2 regions of the Streptomyces sp. NPDC003038 genome follow, and region 1 is predicted to be linked to the other one. Evidence: riboswitches for the same ligand, from Rfam matches in the RefSeq annotation. Region 1 holds a riboswitch; the other holds the start of a gene.
What was found. Region 1 has a riboswitch for S-adenosylmethionine ahead of thrC (threonine synthase). Riboswitches for the same ligand answer to the same signal wherever they lie in the genome.
Positions count from the first base shown of each region.

Region 2: it holds a riboswitch for S-adenosylmethionine, as region 1 does, so the genes downstream of both, ABZX75_RS21045 (aminotransferase class V-fold PLP-dependent enzyme) here and thrC (threonine synthase) in region 1, are expected to answer to the same signal.

Region 1 is NZ_JBEXNN010000005.1:199,874-208,291, forward strand. Features, by position in the region: gene ABZX75_RS09110 (beta-glucanase) at 1-287, opposite strand, end outside; gene ABZX75_RS09115 (phosphoribosylanthranilate isomerase) at 358-966, opposite strand; gene ABZX75_RS09120 (GNAT family N-acetyltransferase) at 995-1,420, shown strand; gene groL (chaperonin GroEL) at 1,528-3,150, opposite strand; gene ABZX75_RS09130 (cold-shock protein) at 3,500-3,706, opposite strand; gene ABZX75_RS09135 (MoaD/ThiS family protein) at 4,102-4,377, opposite strand; gene thrC (threonine synthase) at 4,412-5,710, opposite strand; SAM riboswitch class I at 5,704-5,862, opposite strand; gene ABZX75_RS09145 (glucosyl-3-phosphoglycerate synthase) at 6,038-7,015, shown strand; gene ABZX75_RS09150 (trehalose-6-phosphate synthase) at 7,089-8,418, shown strand, end outside.
Region 2 is NZ_JBEXNN010000016.1:99,308-107,725, reverse strand. Features, by position in the region: gene ABZX75_RS21080 (Ig-like domain-containing protein) at 1-131, shown strand, start outside; gene ABZX75_RS21075 (hypothetical protein) at 232-633, opposite strand; gene ABZX75_RS21070 (heme-copper oxidase subunit III) at 857-1,477, shown strand; gene ABZX75_RS21065 (c-type cytochrome) at 1,554-2,363, shown strand; gene ABZX75_RS21060 (Rieske 2Fe-2S domain-containing protein) at 2,360-3,421, shown strand; gene ABZX75_RS21055 (cytochrome bc complex cytochrome b subunit) at 3,418-5,046, shown strand; gene trpD (anthranilate phosphoribosyltransferase) at 5,240-6,304, shown strand; SAM riboswitch class IV at 6,451-6,567, shown strand; gene ABZX75_RS21045 (aminotransferase class V-fold PLP-dependent enzyme) at 6,788-8,173, shown strand; gene ABZX75_RS21040 (Lrp/AsnC ligand binding domain-containing protein) at 8,411-8,418, opposite strand, start outside.

The DNA of each region.
Region 1 (8,418 bases):
GTGAGCAGCCCGGCGTTCCAGTTGCCGTCGGAGCGCCGCGTCGCGCGGAAGACGCCGCTTCGGCTGTAGGCGGGATCGGAGACGAGGTGGTCGAGCTTGTTGTCGCCCGGGTTGACCGGGCCGCCGTCGGGATAGGCCCACGAGCGGCCGGCGACCCACTGGGTGAGGGAGGCGAAGTCGGCGGTGAAGACGGGGGCGCTGCGCGGCGCGAAGAGCGCCGTGTCACCGCCCCTGGGGGCGAGGCGGGGCGTCAGGCGCCGCAGCCAGCCCAGTTTTTCGGGGTCCATGGCGGGTTTCTGCCCTTAACCGGACGCAAACATACCGCAATTCTCGCGGTGCGTGATGGTATGGATGCACTCAGCTATCGAGGGCGCGCGCCGCCTCGATGAAGGCGCGGATGAGCTCCGGTGACTTCACTCCGCGCTCCCGCTCGACCCCGCTGGAGACGTCCACACCCCAGGCCCCGGTGGTCCGGGTGGCTTCCCGGACGTTGGCGGGGGTCAGCCCGCCCGCCAGCAGCCACCGGCCCTTCGGCGCCGTGAACTCCTCGGAGCCCCAGTTCCACGGCTTGCCCGACCCCGGGTCGGGGGCGTCGAGCAGCAGCAGGTCCTCGCCCAGCTCGCCGCAGCGTTCGACGTGCTCGGCCGTGGCGCGGATCAGCGTCCGGCCAGGCCCGCGCAGCTCCTCGTAGTACTCGGCCCCCTCGTCCCCGTGGAGCTGTACGGCGCGCACGCCGCTCTCATCGGCCAGGCGGCGCACCTCCCCGACGGCCTGCCCCCGGAACACCCCGACGGTGAGGACCCCGTCCGGCACCAGCGCGGCGAGTGCGCGCGCGGTGGCGGCGTCGACGGTACGCGGGCTGCCGGGGGCGAAGACGAACCCGACGGCGTCGGCGCCGGACTCGACGGCCACCTCCACGTCGCGCGCGGTCCGCAACCCGCAGATCTTGATAAACGGTTGGGTCATACGCATCAGTCAACCCCACAATGGCCCGATGGACGAGAACGGGGTGGAGATCACCACAGGCGGGCAGGATTCCGAGCTCGACACCCGGCTGGGCAAGGAGCTGGACGCCTTCAACAAGGCGGCGACGGCCGGGCACGACCAATCTGAGTTCACCGTACGGATCACGGAGGCCGACGGCTCGCTCGTGGCCGGCCTGAGCGGCTGGAGCTGGGGCGACCGGGCGGGCATCGAGCTGACCTGGGTGCGCGAGGACAGCCGCGGCGGGGGCTGGGGAGCGAAGCTGCTGGCCGCGGCCGAGGACGAGGGCCGCCGCCGGGGCTGCCGCACGATCATGGTCTCCTCCTTCACCTTCCAGGCGCCGGCCTTCTACGCCCGCCACGGCTACGAGGAGACGGCCCGCGTGCCCGGCTTCCCGGGCGGCCACGAGGACGTGTACTTCCTCAAGCAGCTCTGAGGACCGCTCGACCGGTCCGGCGAAAACGCCCGAGGGCGGCACCCCCGCGGGGGTGCCGCCCTCGTTCGAGAACAGCCGATCAACCAGAGGCCGGAGCCAGGGGCCGATCAGAAGTCCATGTCACCGCCCGGCATCCCGCCCGGCGCGCCGGCGCCGGCCTTCTCGGGCTTGTCGGCGATGACGGCCTCGGTCGTGAGGAACAGCGCGGCGATCGACGCGGCGTTCTGCAGCGCGGAGCGCGTGACCTTCGCCGGGTCGATGATGCCCTCGGCGATCATGTCGACGTACTCGCCGGTCGCGGCGTTCAGGCCCCAGCCGACGGTCAGGTTGCGGACCTTCTCCACGACGACGCCGCCTTCGAGGCCACCGTTGACGGCGATCTGCTTGAGCGGAGCCTCCAGGGCGAGCTTCACGGCGTTGGCGCCGGTCGCCTCGTCACCCGACAGGTCGAGCTTCTCGAAGACCGAGGAGGCCTGGAGCAGGGCCACGCCACCACCGGCGACGATGCCCTCTTCGACGGCCGCCTTCGCGTTGCGAACGGCGTCCTCGATGCGGTGCTTGCGCTCCTTGAGCTCCACCTCGGTCGCGGCGCCGGCCTTGATGACGGCCACGCCGCCGGCCAGCTTCGCGAGGCGCTCCTGGAGCTTCTCGCGGTCGTAGTCCGAGTCGGAGTTCTCGATCTCGGCACGGATCTGGTTCACCCGACCGGCGACCTGGTCGCTGTCACCGGCACCGTCGACGATGGTGGTCTCGTCCTTGGTGATGACGACCTTGCGGGCGCGGCCCAGCAGGTCGAGACCGGCGTTCTCCAGCTTGAGGCCGACCTCCTCGGAGATGACGGTGCCACCGGTGAGGATGGCGATGTCGCCGAGCATGGCCTTGCGGCGGTCACCGAAGCCCGGAGCCTTGACGGCGACGGACTTGAAGGTGCCGCGGATCTTGTTGACGACCAGGGTCGAGAGGGCCTCGCCCTCGACGTCCTCGGCGATGATCAGCAGCGGCTTGCCGGACTGCATGACCTTCTCCAGAAGCGGCAGCAGGTCCTTGACCGAGCCGATCTTGGAGTTGACGATCAGGATGTACGGGTCGTCGAGCGACGACTCCATGCGCTCCATGTCGGTGGCGAAGTACGCCGAGATGTAGCCCTTGTCGAAGCGCATACCCTCGGTGAGTTCCAGCTCCAGACCGAAGGTCTGGGACTCCTCGACGGTGATGACGCCTTCCTTGCCGACCTTGTCCATGGCCTCGGCGATGAGCTCGCCGATCTGGGTGTCGGCAGCGGAGATGGAGGCCGTGGAAGCGATCTGCTCCTTGGTCTCGACATCCTTCGCCTGGGCAAGCAGGGCGGCGGAGACGGCCTCGACGGCCTTCTCGATACCACGCTTGAGGGCCATCGGGTTGGCGCCGGCGGCCACGTTGCGCAGGCCCTCGCGAACGAGTGCCTGGGCCAGCACGGTGGCGGTGGTCGTACCGTCGCCGGCGACGTCGTCCGTCTTCTTGGCGACTTCCTTGACCAGCTCGGCGCCGATCTTCTCGTACGGGTCCTCGAGCTCGATCTCCTTGGCGATGGAGACGCCGTCGTTGGTGATCGTGGGGGCGCCCCACTTCTTCTCAAGGACGACGTTGCGACCCTTGGGGCCAAGGGTGACCTTGACGGCGTCGGCGAGCTGGTTCATCCCACGCTCGAGACCGCGCCGGGCCTCCTCGTTGAACGCAATGATCTTGGCCATCTGAAGTGGTCCTCCCGGACAGGGGTGGATTGCTCCGGACCGCGCCCGCGCCCGCGACGGACGGCCTGCGTGCCCGGCGGTTCCTTCCCGCCGGACCCTGCGGGCCTCACCGACCCGGTCCTCGTTTTAGTAGCACTCTCACCTGGAGAGTGCTAACGCCAATGATTAGCACTCGACCCCCGCGAGTGCAAGCGGCTTCGGGCAACGCGCGGCGAAGAAGCAGGCGGGACACGGGCCGACCGGGCACGACGCGCGAGGGGCCCGCATCCCGTGTCCAGGATGTGGGCCCCTCGTGTGTACGACGTGGGTACGTGTACGTGTGTACGCGTCGGCGGTCGAGCGCGCCGGGCTAGCCGAGTGCGAGCTTGACCATGTCCGCCTGCGGACCCTTCTGGCCCTGCGAGATCTCGAACTCGACCCGCTGACCCTCTTCAAGGGTGCGGTACCCGTCCATCTGGATGGCGCTGTAGTGGACGAACACATCCGCACCACCGTCGACCGCGATGAAGCCGTAGCCCTTCTCCGCGTTGAACCACTTGACGGTGCCCTGAGCCATGCCTAACTCCCCTATTACTGGCCCTTGCGCAGGAACGCACTTCGCGCTCCCGGGTCAGAACTTGCGCCGGAACGCGTCGACCGAGGCTGAATGTATCCGCGTCGGTGCTGTCTGCAACAGGTCAATCCGACGAGAATTCTGGACACGGGGAAACATTGAAATAGAGTGAAAATTTGCCATATTCCAGGGCAACTCGGGCCCGGCATATCTCGCCAAAGCCTCATACCGCACTTGCACATTGACCCGATGTCGACCCTGACGCGGCCCGCTCATATGCGGCGGGCAAGAACAGCGGAGGGGACTTCCCCAACTCTACCGCGCCCAATCAAGCAGAATTGCCCCCTCCGTTTATAGCGGAGGGGGCAATTACGGTTTTCGCGTGCCAGCTGACCGGATCAGCCGCCGGCGACGGCGGGGATGATCGAGACGCCCGCGCCGTCCGGGGTCGCCGTCTGCAGTCCACCCTCGAAGCGCACGTCGTCGTCGTTGACGTACACGTTGACGAAGCGGCGCAGCTTCCCCTGGTCGTCCAGGACGCGCGCGGCGATGCCCGGGTGGCTCTGCTCCAGGGACTGGATGACCTCGGCGAGGGTCGCGCCCTCGGCCGGGACCTCGGCCTTGCCGCCGGTGTAGGTGCGCAGGATGGTGGGGATGCGGACGTTGACGCTCATGGCGCTACTGCCTTTCCGGTGTACAGGAGGAGGGTCAGGCCAGCCCGGCGGCGCGGAACGCGTCCAGGCTCGGGCGGATGGTGGCGCTCTGGCCGCTGTCCGCGGCCACCGCCTCCAGGGTCTTGAGGCCGTCACCCGTGTTCAGGATCACGGTGGTCAGCGCCGGGTCGAGCTGCCCGTTCTCGACGAGCTTCTTCGTCACGCCGACGGTCACGCCGCCCGCGGTCTCGGCGAAGATGCCCTCGGTCTGCGCGAGGATCTTGATGGCCTCGACGACCTGCTCGTCGTTGACGTCCTCGACGTAGCCGCCGGTGCGGCGGGCGATGTCCAGGACGTACGGGCCGTCCGCCGGGTTGCCGATCGCCAGCGACTTGGCGATGGTGTTCGGCTTCTGCGGGCGGACCACGTCGTGACCGGCCTTGAAGGCGGTCGACACCGGGGAGCAGCCCTCGGCCTGGGCGCCGAAGATCTTGTACGGCTTGTCCTCGACGAGGCCGAGCTTGACGAGCTCCTGCAGACCCTTGTCGATCTTCGTCAGCTGCGAGCCAGACGCGATGGGGATCACGATCTGGTCGGGCAGCTGCCAGCCGAGCTGCTCGCAGATCTCGTACGCGAGGGTCTTGGAGCCCTCGCCGTAGTACGGGCGCAGGTTGACGTTGACGAAGCCCCAGCCCTCGCCCAGCGGGTCCCCGATGAGCTCGGAGCAGAAGCGGTTGACGTCGTCGTAATTGCCCTCGATGCCCACGAGGTCGCCGCCGTACACACCGGCCATGACGACCTTGCCCTGCTCCAGGTCGTGCGGGATGAACACGCAGGAGCGGAAACCGGCCCGGGCGGCCGCGGCGCCGACGGCGCCGGCCAGGTTGCCGGTGGAGGAGCAGGACAGGGTGGTGAAGCCGAAGGCGCGGGCGGCCTCGACCGCGATGGCCACGACGCGGTCCTTGAAGGAGTGCGTCGGGTTGCCGGAGTCGTCCTTGACGTAGAGCTTGCCGGTGAAGCCGAGCTCCTTGGCCAGATTGGCCGCGTCCACGAGCTTGGTGAAGCCGGGGTTCAGGCTCGGCTTGGAGGCCACGTCCGCGGGGACGGGCAGCAGCGGTGCGTAACGCCAGATGTTGTCGGGGCCGGCCTCGATCGCGGCGCGCAGGGCTTCCGGGTCGCCGGTCGGCAGGTCGTAGGCGACTTCCAGCGGCCCGAAACACTCGGAGCAGGCGAAAATGGGGCCGAGCTCGAAGCGGGTGGCGCACTCCCGGCAGGAAAGGCCGGTGGCGGGTCCGAGGTCAACAGAGGTGGAATCAGTCTGTGCAGCCATGATGGCGAGGCCCTTTCTCCTCATCTTCCCCATGGCGCACTTCGCCATGAGACGGAATTGGCACCTTCCCTAGCCGGGGACCTCGCTGCTGGCACTGATGTGCGTGATCGCGAGAACCGACTGGAGGGTTGCCGGGGCTTCAACGGGCCGTGTCCCTCTGCCCCTCTGGATGAGCGGTATGGCACCGGGCGACGCGCTCTATGGCGCACCCGGGCATTTGTGCGCGAGGACCCCCGGCATGCGGTGGTCCTTCGCGTTGTTCAAGACTGTAACCGAAGGCCCGGGCGGTTGAGACAGCCGTCCGAACCGCGAGATGGATCACATATCGACCCAAACCAGGGAGTGCTGAGAGTGCTGGAAGAGGTGGAGCGCTGGCTGGCCGACCGCTCCTGGTCCGCCGCCGACCGACCGCTCGCCCAGCTGCTCGACCGGAAACGGGCGGCGGGCACCACGGTCAGCGTGGTGCTGCCGGCGCTCGACGAGGAAGCGACGGTCGGCGCCATAGTCGAGGTGATACGGCGTGAGCTGATGGAGGGACTTCCGGTCCCCCTGGTCGACGAGCTGATCGTCATCGACTCGGGTTCCGCCGACCGGACCGCGGAGCGGGCCGCCGCGGCCGGCGCCCGGGTGGTGCACCGCGACGAGATCCTTCCGCGCATCCCGGCCCTGCCCGGCAAGGGCGAGGTGCTGTGGCGTTCGCTGCTGGTCACCACCGGCGACATCGTCTGCTTCGTCGACGCCGACCTGCGGGACTTCTCGGCCGCCTTCGTCTCCGGAATCGTGGGCCCGCTGCTGACCGAGCCGGACGTGCAGTTCGTCAAGGCCATGTACGACCGCCCCCTCGACACGGAATTCGACGGGCTCGCCTCCGGCAAGACCCCCGGCCAGGGCGGCCGGGTCACGGAGCTGGTGGCCCGCCCGCTGCTCAACCTGCACTGGCCGCGGCTGGCGGGGTTCGTGCAGCCGCTGGGCGGCGAGTACGCCGTACGCCGCTCCCTGCTGGAGCGGCTGCCGTTCCCCGTCGGGTACGGCGTCGAGCTGGGCCTGCTGGTGGACGCGCTGCACACGGTCGGGCTGGACGCGCTGGCCCAGGTGGATGTCGGCGTACGGCTCCACCGCCATCAGGACGGGCAGGCACTGGGCCGGATGGCCGCGGCGATCTACCGGACCGCGCAGCTGCGACTGTCGCGCGGGCACCTCGTACGGCCGGAGCTGACGCAGTTCGAGCGGGGACCGGACGGGTTCGTGCCGCGGACGTACCCGGTGGACACCGAGGAGCGCCCGCCGATGCTCGGCGTCACCGAGTACGCGCGGCGCCGGGTGGCCTGACCCGGGACACCCCGTGCCCCTCGGAGGTGGCCGGGGACGTTTGAGCGGGAGCGACCCGGGCTAGGTTGGCCGCATGGCTTCTCAGGTACTCGTTGCAGCGAATCGCGGCCCGCTCTCTTACGCTCTCGCCGCCGACGACACGCTCAGTGCCCGGCGCGGCGGGGGCGGTCTGGTCTCGGGCCTCTCCACGGCCCTCGCGGAGCAGCCCGATGCGGTGTGGATCTGCGCGGCGCTCTCGGAAGCGGACCGTGAGGCGGTCCGCCGGGGCACCGCCGAGCCGGGCGTCCGGATGCTGGACATCGATCCCACCGTTTACGACGACGCGTACAACGGCATCGCCAACTCCGTGCTCTGGTTCACCCACCACCACCTGTACGAGATCCCGCGCGAGCCGGCCTTCGACGCGGCGTTCCGGCGGCAGTGGGAGTCGTACGTCGCCTACAACCAGGCCTTCGCGGAGGCCTTGGCGCAGGAGGCGGGCGACGGGGCCTGCGTGCTGGTGCAGGACTACCACCTGGCGCTGGTGCCGGGTGCGCTGCGCGAGCTGCGGCCGGACCTGCGGATCTCCCACTTCACGCACACGCCGTGGGCGTCCCGCGAGTTCCTGCACATGCTGCCCGACGACATCCGGCGGCAGCTGGTGTGGGGGATGCTCGGGGCGGACCGGCTGGGCTTCCACACGTGGGAGTGGGCGGCCAACTTCATCACCGGCGCGAACATGGACGACGCGAGCGGCGTGGCGGAGGGGTCCCTCCCGGCCGGGGACGCGGAGCGCGGGGTGTGGCACCGCAGGATGAAGGCGGACGGGAGCGGGTACGCGGAACGCCGGTTCACCGAGGTGACCGAATACCCGCTCGGCGTGGAGGCGGACGAGCTGCGCGCGCTGGCGCACCGGCCGGAGGTCGACGAGAAGCTCGCGGAACTGCGGGCGGAGGTCGGGGACCGCAAGACGATCGTCCGGGTGGACCGCACGGAGCTGTCGAAGAACATCCTGCGGGGACTGCGGGCGTACCGGGAGCTGCTGACCACGCACCCCGAGTGGCGCGGCAGGGTGGTGCACCTGGCCTCCGCGTACCCGTCCCGGCAGGACCTGGCGGTGTACCGGGCGTACACGGAGTCGGTGCGGGAGCTGGCGCGGGAGATCAACGCGGAGTTCGGCACGGAGGACTGGCAGCCGGTGCTGGTGTCGGTGAAGGACGACTTCACGCGCTCGCTCGCGGCGTACCGGATGGCCGACGTGGCCCTGGTGAACCCGGTGCGGGACGGGATGAACCTGGTGGCCAAGGAGATCCCGGTGGTGTCGGAGGCGGGGTGCGCGCTGGTGCTGTCCACCGGGGCGGGGGCGTACGGGGAACTGCGCGAGGACGCGCTGACGGTGAACCCGTACGACGTCACGGAGACGG
Region 2 (8,418 bases), on a different contig from region 1:
ACACCTTCGGCAACGGCTACGGCGACTGGAACATGGACTGGAAGGACTGGCGCGAGGGCAGCGCCCTGCTCAAGGGCACCCACGACGGCCGCAGCCCGGTCGACCAGGCCCGTCTCCGGCCCCGTATCTGAGCGACCGGTTCCCCGCCGGGGCGCCGCAAGCCACCGGCGCCGCGCAAGGGCGGCACCAGGGGCGGCCGTACGGTCGCCCCTGGTGCCGGAAGGGTGCCGGTCAGGCGTCCAGGGACAGCCGGGCCCGCAGGAGGCGCGCCAGGGTGTCCGCGAACTCGACCGGGTCCACCGGAAGGGTGACGGCGGCGTCCGCGCGGCTCCAGGTGGCCAGCCAGGCGTCCTGGGGCCGCCCCATCAGCAGCAGCACCGGCGGACATTGGAAGATCTCGTCCTTGATCTGCCGGGCCACGCCCATGCCCCCGGCCGGAACTGCCTCGCCGTCCAGCACGCAGACGTCGATGCCGCCCGCGTCCAGCTCCTTCAGGACCGCCGGCAGCGTCGCGCACTCCAGGAACTCCACCGGCGGCAGGTCCGCGGCCGGCCTGCGCCCCGCCGCCAGCCGCACCTGCTCCCGGGTGCCCGCGTCGTCGCTGTAGACCAGAACCCGTGCAGTCGCCCGCATTTCGTTCCTCCACGTGTCACATGAATCACGTTGATGATCTTGCGTATCCCCGGCGGAGCCAGGGGAAGGGATGCTACTCCTCCGGACACCGCGTCAACATCGGTTCCGTCAGCCTCGTCAGTACCCGCCGGAGGCCGTTTTATGGGCCGTTCGGGCCTTGCACACCCCCCGAACACTCCGAACGGCACCCCCCAGGGTGAGGGCGGGATAAGCGACCGACATAATGTCGGTCGTGGCGACAGCAACGACAGTAGATACCGGGCACGCGCACCCGACGGTCAACCGGCCGAACCTCGTCAGCGTGGGAACCATCATCTGGTTGAGTTCCGAGCTGATGTTCTTCGCGGCCCTCTTCGCGATGTACTTCACCCTGCGATCAGTGACGGGCGCCGAGTACTGGACAGAGCAGGCTTCGGCCTTGAATCTGCCCTTCTCGGCGACGAACACGACGATCCTGGTGCTTTCCTCGCTCACCTGCCAGCTCGGCGTATTCGCAGCCGAGCGCGGTGACGTGAAGAAGCTCCGGACGTGGTTCATCATCACGTTCGTCATGGGTGCGATCTTCATTGGCGGCCAGGTGTTCGAGTACACCGAGCTGGTCAAGCACGAGGGCATGAGCCTCTCGTCCGGTCCGTACGGCTCGGTCTTCTACCTGACCACCGGCTTCCACGGGCTGCACGTGACGGGCGGTCTCATCGCCTTCCTGCTGGTCCTCGGCCGGACGTACGCGGCCAAGAGGTTCACCCACGAACAGGCCACGTCGGCCATCGTCGTGTCCTACTACTGGCACTTCGTCGATGTCGTCTGGATCGGCCTCTTCGCCACGATCTACCTGATCAAGTAGCGAACACGTCACCGGGCAGGTCCCGGCACTCCATCCAGAAACACCGACGCAGAAGATCCTGACACCGGGGTAATCCGTGAAAAAGCTCTCCGCACGACGACGCCATCCGCTGGCGGCGGTCGTCGTTCTACTCTTCGCCCTGGCGGCCACTGGGGGGCTGTACGCCGCCTTCGCCCCCGCGGGCAAGGCGCAGGCCGACGTAACAGCCCAGTCCCTCGCCATCGAGGAGGGCAAGAAGCTCTACGCCGTGGGCTGCGCAAGCTGCCACGGTACCGGCGGTCAGGGTTCCTCTGACGGCCCCAGCCTGGTCGGCGTCGGCTCCGCGGCCGTCGACTTCCAGGTGAGCACGGGCCGCATGCCCGCCCAGCAGCCGGGCGTCCAGGTGCCGAAGAAGCCGAACGTCTACGCGCAGGCGCAGATCGACCAGCTGGCCGCGTACATCGCGTCCCTCGGCGCCGGCCCGATCACGCCGACCGAGAAGCAGTACGACCCGGCGGGCGCCGACATCGCCAAGGGTGGTGAGCTGTTCCGCAACAACTGCGCGCAGTGCCACAACTTCACCGGCGAGGGCGGCGCACTGACGAACGGCAAGTACGCCCCCAACCTTGAGGGTGTCTCGCCGAAGCACATCTACGAGGCCATGATCACCGGCCCGCAGAACATGCCCTCCTTCCCGGACAGCACCATGCCGGAGCAGGGCAAGAAGGACATCATCGCGTACATCCAGAACGTCAACGGCGAGAAGTCGACCAGCCCGGGTGGCCTGAAGCTCGGTGGCCTCGGCCCCGTGTCCGAGGGTCTGTTCGGCTGGATCTTCGGTCTGGGTGCGCTGATCGCTGTCGCCGTCTGGGTCGGGGCCCACACCGCTAAGGCCAAGAAGTCATGAGTAGCCAACACATTCCCGAAGAGAAGCTCCTGCCGAGTGAGCAGGGCGACGCGCACCACGGCGGCGTAGCCGTCGTCGCGGACGATCCGTTCGCCGACCCGGGCCTTCCGGTCCACCGGCCGCGGATCCAGGACATCGACGAGCGGGCGGCGAAGCGCTCCGAGCGCACCGTCGCAATGCTGTTCACGCTGTCGATGCTGGCCACGGTCGGCTTCATCGCCTCCTTCGTGACCCTCCCGGTCGACAAGATCGTGTACATCTTCCCCATCGGGAAGGTGAGCGCGCTCAACTTCGCCCTGGGCATGACGCTGGGCACGGCCCTCTTCTGCATCGGCGCGGGCGCGGTCCACTGGGCCCGCACCCTGATGTCCGATGTCGAGGTCGCCGACGAGCGGCACGAGATCGCCGCTCCGCCGGAGGTCAGGGCCAGGGTCCTGCAGGACTTCGCCGACGGTGCGAACGAGTCCGGCATCGGCCGGCGCCCGCTGATCCGCAACACGATGCTGGGCGCGCTGGCCATGCTGCCGCTCTCCGCCCTCGTGATCATGCGCGATCTGGGACCGCTGCCCGAGGACAAGCTCCGCAAGACCCTCTGGGCCCGGGGCAAGCTGCTCATCAACCAGAACACGATGGAGCCGCTGCGCCCCGAGGACGTCGTCGTCGGTTCGCTGACCTTCGCCATGCCGGAAGGCCTGGAAGAGGACCAGCACGACTTCCAGGTCCAGATCGCCAAGGCGGCCCTGATGATCGTCCGGATCAGGCCGGAGGACATCAAGGACAAGCAGGAGCTGGAGTGGTCCCACGACGGCATCGTCGCCTACTCCAAGATCTGCACCCACGTCGGCTGCCCGATCAGCCTGTACGAGCAGCAGACGCACCACGTGCTCTGCCCGTGCCACCAGTCCACCTTCGACCTCTCCGACGGCGCCCGTGTCATCTTCGGCCCCGCTGGTCACGCGCTTCCGCAGCTGCGGATCGGCGTGAATGACGAAGGCTTCCTCGAAGCGCTCGGCGACTTCGAAGAGCCCGTCGGTCCCTCATTCTGGGAGCGCGGATGAGCACTGCCAACGACACCAAGCAGCGCAAAGCACCGGCCGGCGAGCGTATGGCCGACTGGGCGGACGGCCGCCTCGGCATCTACAGCCTGGCCAAGGCCAACATGCGCAAGATCTTCCCGGACCACTGGTCCTTCATGCTGGGTGAGATCTGCCTCTACACCTTCATCATCATCATCCTCACGGGTGTGTACCTGACGCTGTTCTTCCACCCGAGCATGAACGAGGTCCACTACGAGGGCTCGTACGTGCCGATGCAGGGCGTCCTGATGTCCGAGGCCTTCGCCTCGACCCTGGACATCAGCTTCGACGTCCGCGGTGGTCTGCTGATCCGTCAGATCCACCACTGGGCGGCGCTGATCTTCGTCGCGGCCATGTTCGTGCACATGATGCGCGTCTTCTTCACCGGCGCGTTCCGCAAGCCGCGTGAGGTCAACTGGCTCTTCGGCTTCCTGCTGCTGGTCCTCGGCATGTTCACCGGTTTCACCGGTTACTCGCTGCCGGACGACCTGCTCTCGGGTACCGGTGTCCGCTTCATGCAGGGCGCGATCCTGTCCGTGCCGGTCGTCGGCACGTACCTGTCGATGTTCCTGTTCGGCGGAGAGTTCCCGGGCGGCGACTTCGTCGCGCGGTTCTACTCGGTGCACATCCTGCTGCTGCCCGGCATCATGATGGGCCTGCTGGTGGCCCACCTGATCCTGGTCTTCTACCACAAGCACACCCAGTTCGCGGGCCCCGGCAAGACGAACAAGAACGTCGTCGGCATGCCGCTGCTGCCGGTCTACATGGCCAAGGCCGGAGGCTTCTTCTTCCTGGTCTTCGGTGTCATCGCGGCCATCTCCGCGATCGCCTCGATCAACCCGGTCTGGGCCCTCGGCCCGTACCGCCCGGACCACGTGTCCACCGGCGCGCAGCCCGACTGGTACATGGGTATGCCGGAAGGCCTGATCCGCGCCATGCCCGGCTGGGAGATCAACCTGTGGGGCCACACGCTCGTCCTGGGCGTGTTCATCCCGCTGCTCCTCTTCCCGCTGGTGCTGGGCGCCATCGCCCTCTGGCCCTTCATCGAGTCCTGGGTCACCGGGGACAAGCGCGAGCACCACATCCTGGACCGTCCGCGCAACGTCCCGACCCGCACGGCCTTCGGTGTCGCCTGGATCGCGGAGTACGTGGTGCTCCTGATCGGCGGTGGAAACGACATGTTCGCGCAGTACTTCCACCTCTCGATCAACGCGATCACCTGGTTCGTCCGGATCGGCTTCTTCGTCGTCCCGGTCCTCGCCTTCATCATCACCAAGCGGATCTGCCTCGGCCTCCAGCGCCGGGACCGGGACAAGGTGCTGCACGGTCGCGAGACCGGCGTCATCAAGCGCCTGCCGCACGGTGAGTTCGTCGAGGTCCACGAGCCGCTCCCGCAGGGCCAGCTGCACAAGCTCACCTCGCACGAGCAGTACCAGCCGGTCGCGCTCGGCCCGACGGTCGACGAGAACGGCGTGCGGCGCAAGGTGACGCTCACCGAGAAGATGCGCGCGAAGCTCAGCAAGGGCTTCTACGCCGAGGACAACCAGATTGCGAAGCCCACGGTGGAGGAGTACAAGGAGATCCAGAGCGGCCACGGCCACCACTGATCCCCGCACGACCGCATGACCGCATGACCGCATGAGGGACTGATTTCGGTCAGTCCTGGTGTCGCCACGGCGAGAGCCCCGTCCAGTGTCTGGACGGGGCTCTTCGCCGTCCCCGGGGCTGGATAGGCTGAAGCCCTTCCCATTCGACGTGGGCTGCGAGCAGGGCGGTGGCCCACTAGCACAGGAGCGGACCATGAACGTTGTGACCCCGGCAGGCGGCGACAGCGTGGCGGCCCGCGGCTGGCCGGGCGTACTCGACGCCCTGCTCACCGGACAGGACCTCGGTGCCGACGACACGGCCTGGGCCATGGACCGGATCATGCGGGGGGAGGCCACCGACGCCCAGATCGCCGGCTTCGCCGTCGCGCTGCGGGCGAAGGGGGAGACGGTCGCCGAGATCAACGGCCTGGTACGGGCCATGTACGAGCACGCCAACCTGATCGAGGTGCCGGGCCGGACGGTGGACATCGTCGGCACCGGCGGCGACGGCGCCAAAACGGTGAACATCTCGACGATGTCGGCCATCGTGGTGGCCGGTACGGGCGCCAAGGTGGTCAAGCACGGCAACCGGGCCGCATCCTCCGCGAGCGGGGCCTCGGACGTCCTGGAGAAGCTCGGCGTCAACCTCGACCTCACCCCGGCGCGGGTGGCGGAGGTGGCGGAGCAGGCCGGCATCACCTTCTGCTTCGCGGTGAAGTTCCACCCGGCGCTGCGCCATGTGGCGGCGGCCCGCAAGGAGCTGGGCATCCGCACCACCTTCAACTTCCTGGGCCCGCTGACCAACCCGGCGCGCGTGCGGGCGCAGGCCACGGGTGTGGCCGACGCCCGGATGGCCCCGATCGTGGCGGGCGTGCTCGCCGAACGCGGCTCCTCGGCCCTGGTGTTCCGGGGCGACGACGGCCTCGACGAGCTGACGACCACGGCCACGTCGCGGGTGTGGTGGGTCCGCGACGGCCGGGTGGAGGAGCAGGCTTTCGACCCGCGCGACGTGGGCATCTCCCTGGTCGACGTGGCGGAGCTGCGCGGCGCGGACGCCTCGTACAACGCGGACGTCGCCCGCCGCCTGCTGGCCGGCGAGCCGGGACCGGTCCGCGAAGCGGTCCTGCTGAACGCGGCCGCGGCGCTGGTGGCCCTGGATCCGGGCGCGGGCACGCTGGAGGAGCAGATCGCGGCGGGTATCGCCCGCGCGGCGGAGGCGATCGACTCGGGTTCGGCCCGTGCGGCGCTGGAGCGCTGGGTGGCCGCGAGCAACGCGTAGCGGCGGCGGATTGCCCGGGCCCGGCGTGGGGGAGTGCTGCGCTGGGGTGGCCGCGCGCAATGCCTGATCCTTTTGAGCCAAGACCCCGGTCCGCCATTCGGACCGGGATCTTGCCATGGGGGGATCTTGTGGCAGGATGCTGACCAGGTCACGAGTGACAGCGTTTAGGCCCCGGCTTGCTGTCCGGCAACCCTCCTTCCGTGGCGGGGTGCCCCGGGTGATGACCAGGCCGTAGGCAGTGAGGTCTACGGCAAGCGCGGATCCCTCGATACCAGGGGTCCTGGTCTTCTCGAGGAGCGTTTTCCGTGAGCAAGCGAATGCGATAGGGCGACTCCGCCCCTTCTTCCACCCTCGGATCAGGGTCATTTCGTGTACCCAGTCCACTCCGAGGCTCCCGTACCCGCCGCACGGCCCTCCGGCCGTAGCCGCGCCGCGTACGGGCACACCGAAGCCATTCACCCCTGCCTGCCGGGAGATACCGCCATGTCCGCTGTCCTGTCCGCGTCCCTGAACACCGCCACCGCCACCGCGGATGTCGCCTGTACCGAGCCGCTGCCCGTCCTCGGCCGGGACGTCACCGTCCCCCTCGTCACCGGCGGCGAGGTCAGCTACGCGGCCCTCGACTACGCGGCCAGCGCCCCCGCCCTGCAGCGCGTGTGGGACGACGTCGCCGCCTACGCCCCGTACTACGGCAGCGTGCACCGCGGCGCCGGCTACCTCTCGCAGCTCTCCACCGACCTCTTCGAGCAGAGCCGGGCCACGGTCGCCGAGTTCCTCGACTGCCGCCCCGCCGACCAGGTCGTCTTCACCCGGTCCACCACCGACTCCCTCAACCTGCTCGCCGCCGTACTGCCGGCCGGCTGCCAGGTCTTCGTCTTCGAGACCGAGCACCACGCCTCGCTGCTGCCGTGGACGGCCGCGCAGGTCACGTACCTCAACGCCCCCCGCACGCCGGACGAGGCCGTCACCACCCTGGAGCGGGCGCTGGCCGACCGCGCTCCTTACGGCCCGGCGCTGGTCTGCGTCACCGGCGCGTCCAACGTCACCGGTGAGCTGTGGCCGGTGAAGGAGCTGGCCGCCGCCGCGCACGCCCATGGCGCCCGTATCGTGCTGGACGCCGCCCAGTTGGCCCCGCACCACCCCGTCTCCGTGCGGGAGCTGGACGTGGACTGGGTCGCCTTCTCCGGACACAAGCTGTACGCGCCGTTCGGCTCGGGCGTACTGGCCGGCCGGGCGGACTGGCTGCAGGAGGCGGAACCGTACCTCGCGGGCGGCGGCGCGTCGCGGAAGGTGGCCCGGCGCGCGGACGGCGGCGTGGACGTCGAGTGGCACACCACGGCCGCACGGCACGAGGCCGGCTCCCCGAACGTCATCGGCGTCTACTCGATCGCCTCCGCCTGCCGCGCCCTGTCCGAGGCGGGCTTCGAGAACCTGGTCGCGCGGGAGCGGCAGCTCATCGCCAAGGTCAGGGAGGGCCTGGCGGAGGTTCCGCGGGTGCGGGTGCTGTCCCTGTTCGGCGACGACGCGCCGCGGGTCGGGGTCATCTCGTTCGTGGTGGACGGCTGGAACAGCTCCCACTTCGCGGCGGCGCTGTCCGCGGAGTACGGGATCGGCGTGCGGGACGGCCTGTTCTGCGCGCACCCGCTGGTCCGCACCCTGCTGGGCAGCGAGCCGCAGGTCCAGGGCGAATGCGGGGCCCCCGAGGCGGTGCCGGGGGAGAGGTCCCTCAACGCGATCCGGGTCAGCTTCGGCGCAGGCACCCCGGACGAGCACGTGGAGCGGTTCGTCCGCGCGGTGAAGGAGCTCGTCGCGGACGGCGCGAAGTGGCAGTACCGCACGGAAGAGGGCCGCTGCGTCCCCATCTCCTGACACCCCCTCGCCCCGCTCGCGCCTGTCGGACCTCCGGGCCACGTCGCGCAGCGGCTCATGTCACAGCGAGCCGCCGCGCCGTACCCCGCTCGGCCCCGCCGGTCCGGCATGCGCTTCGTGCGTGACGTACTGGGACCCGATACCGACGTCCGCGCGGCGGCCGTACAGCCGTGAGCCGCCCGCCGGGAGCGCGGGCCGGGAAGCCCGTACCGGTTCAGCCCCCCGGCCGGCCAGGCCCTACGCGT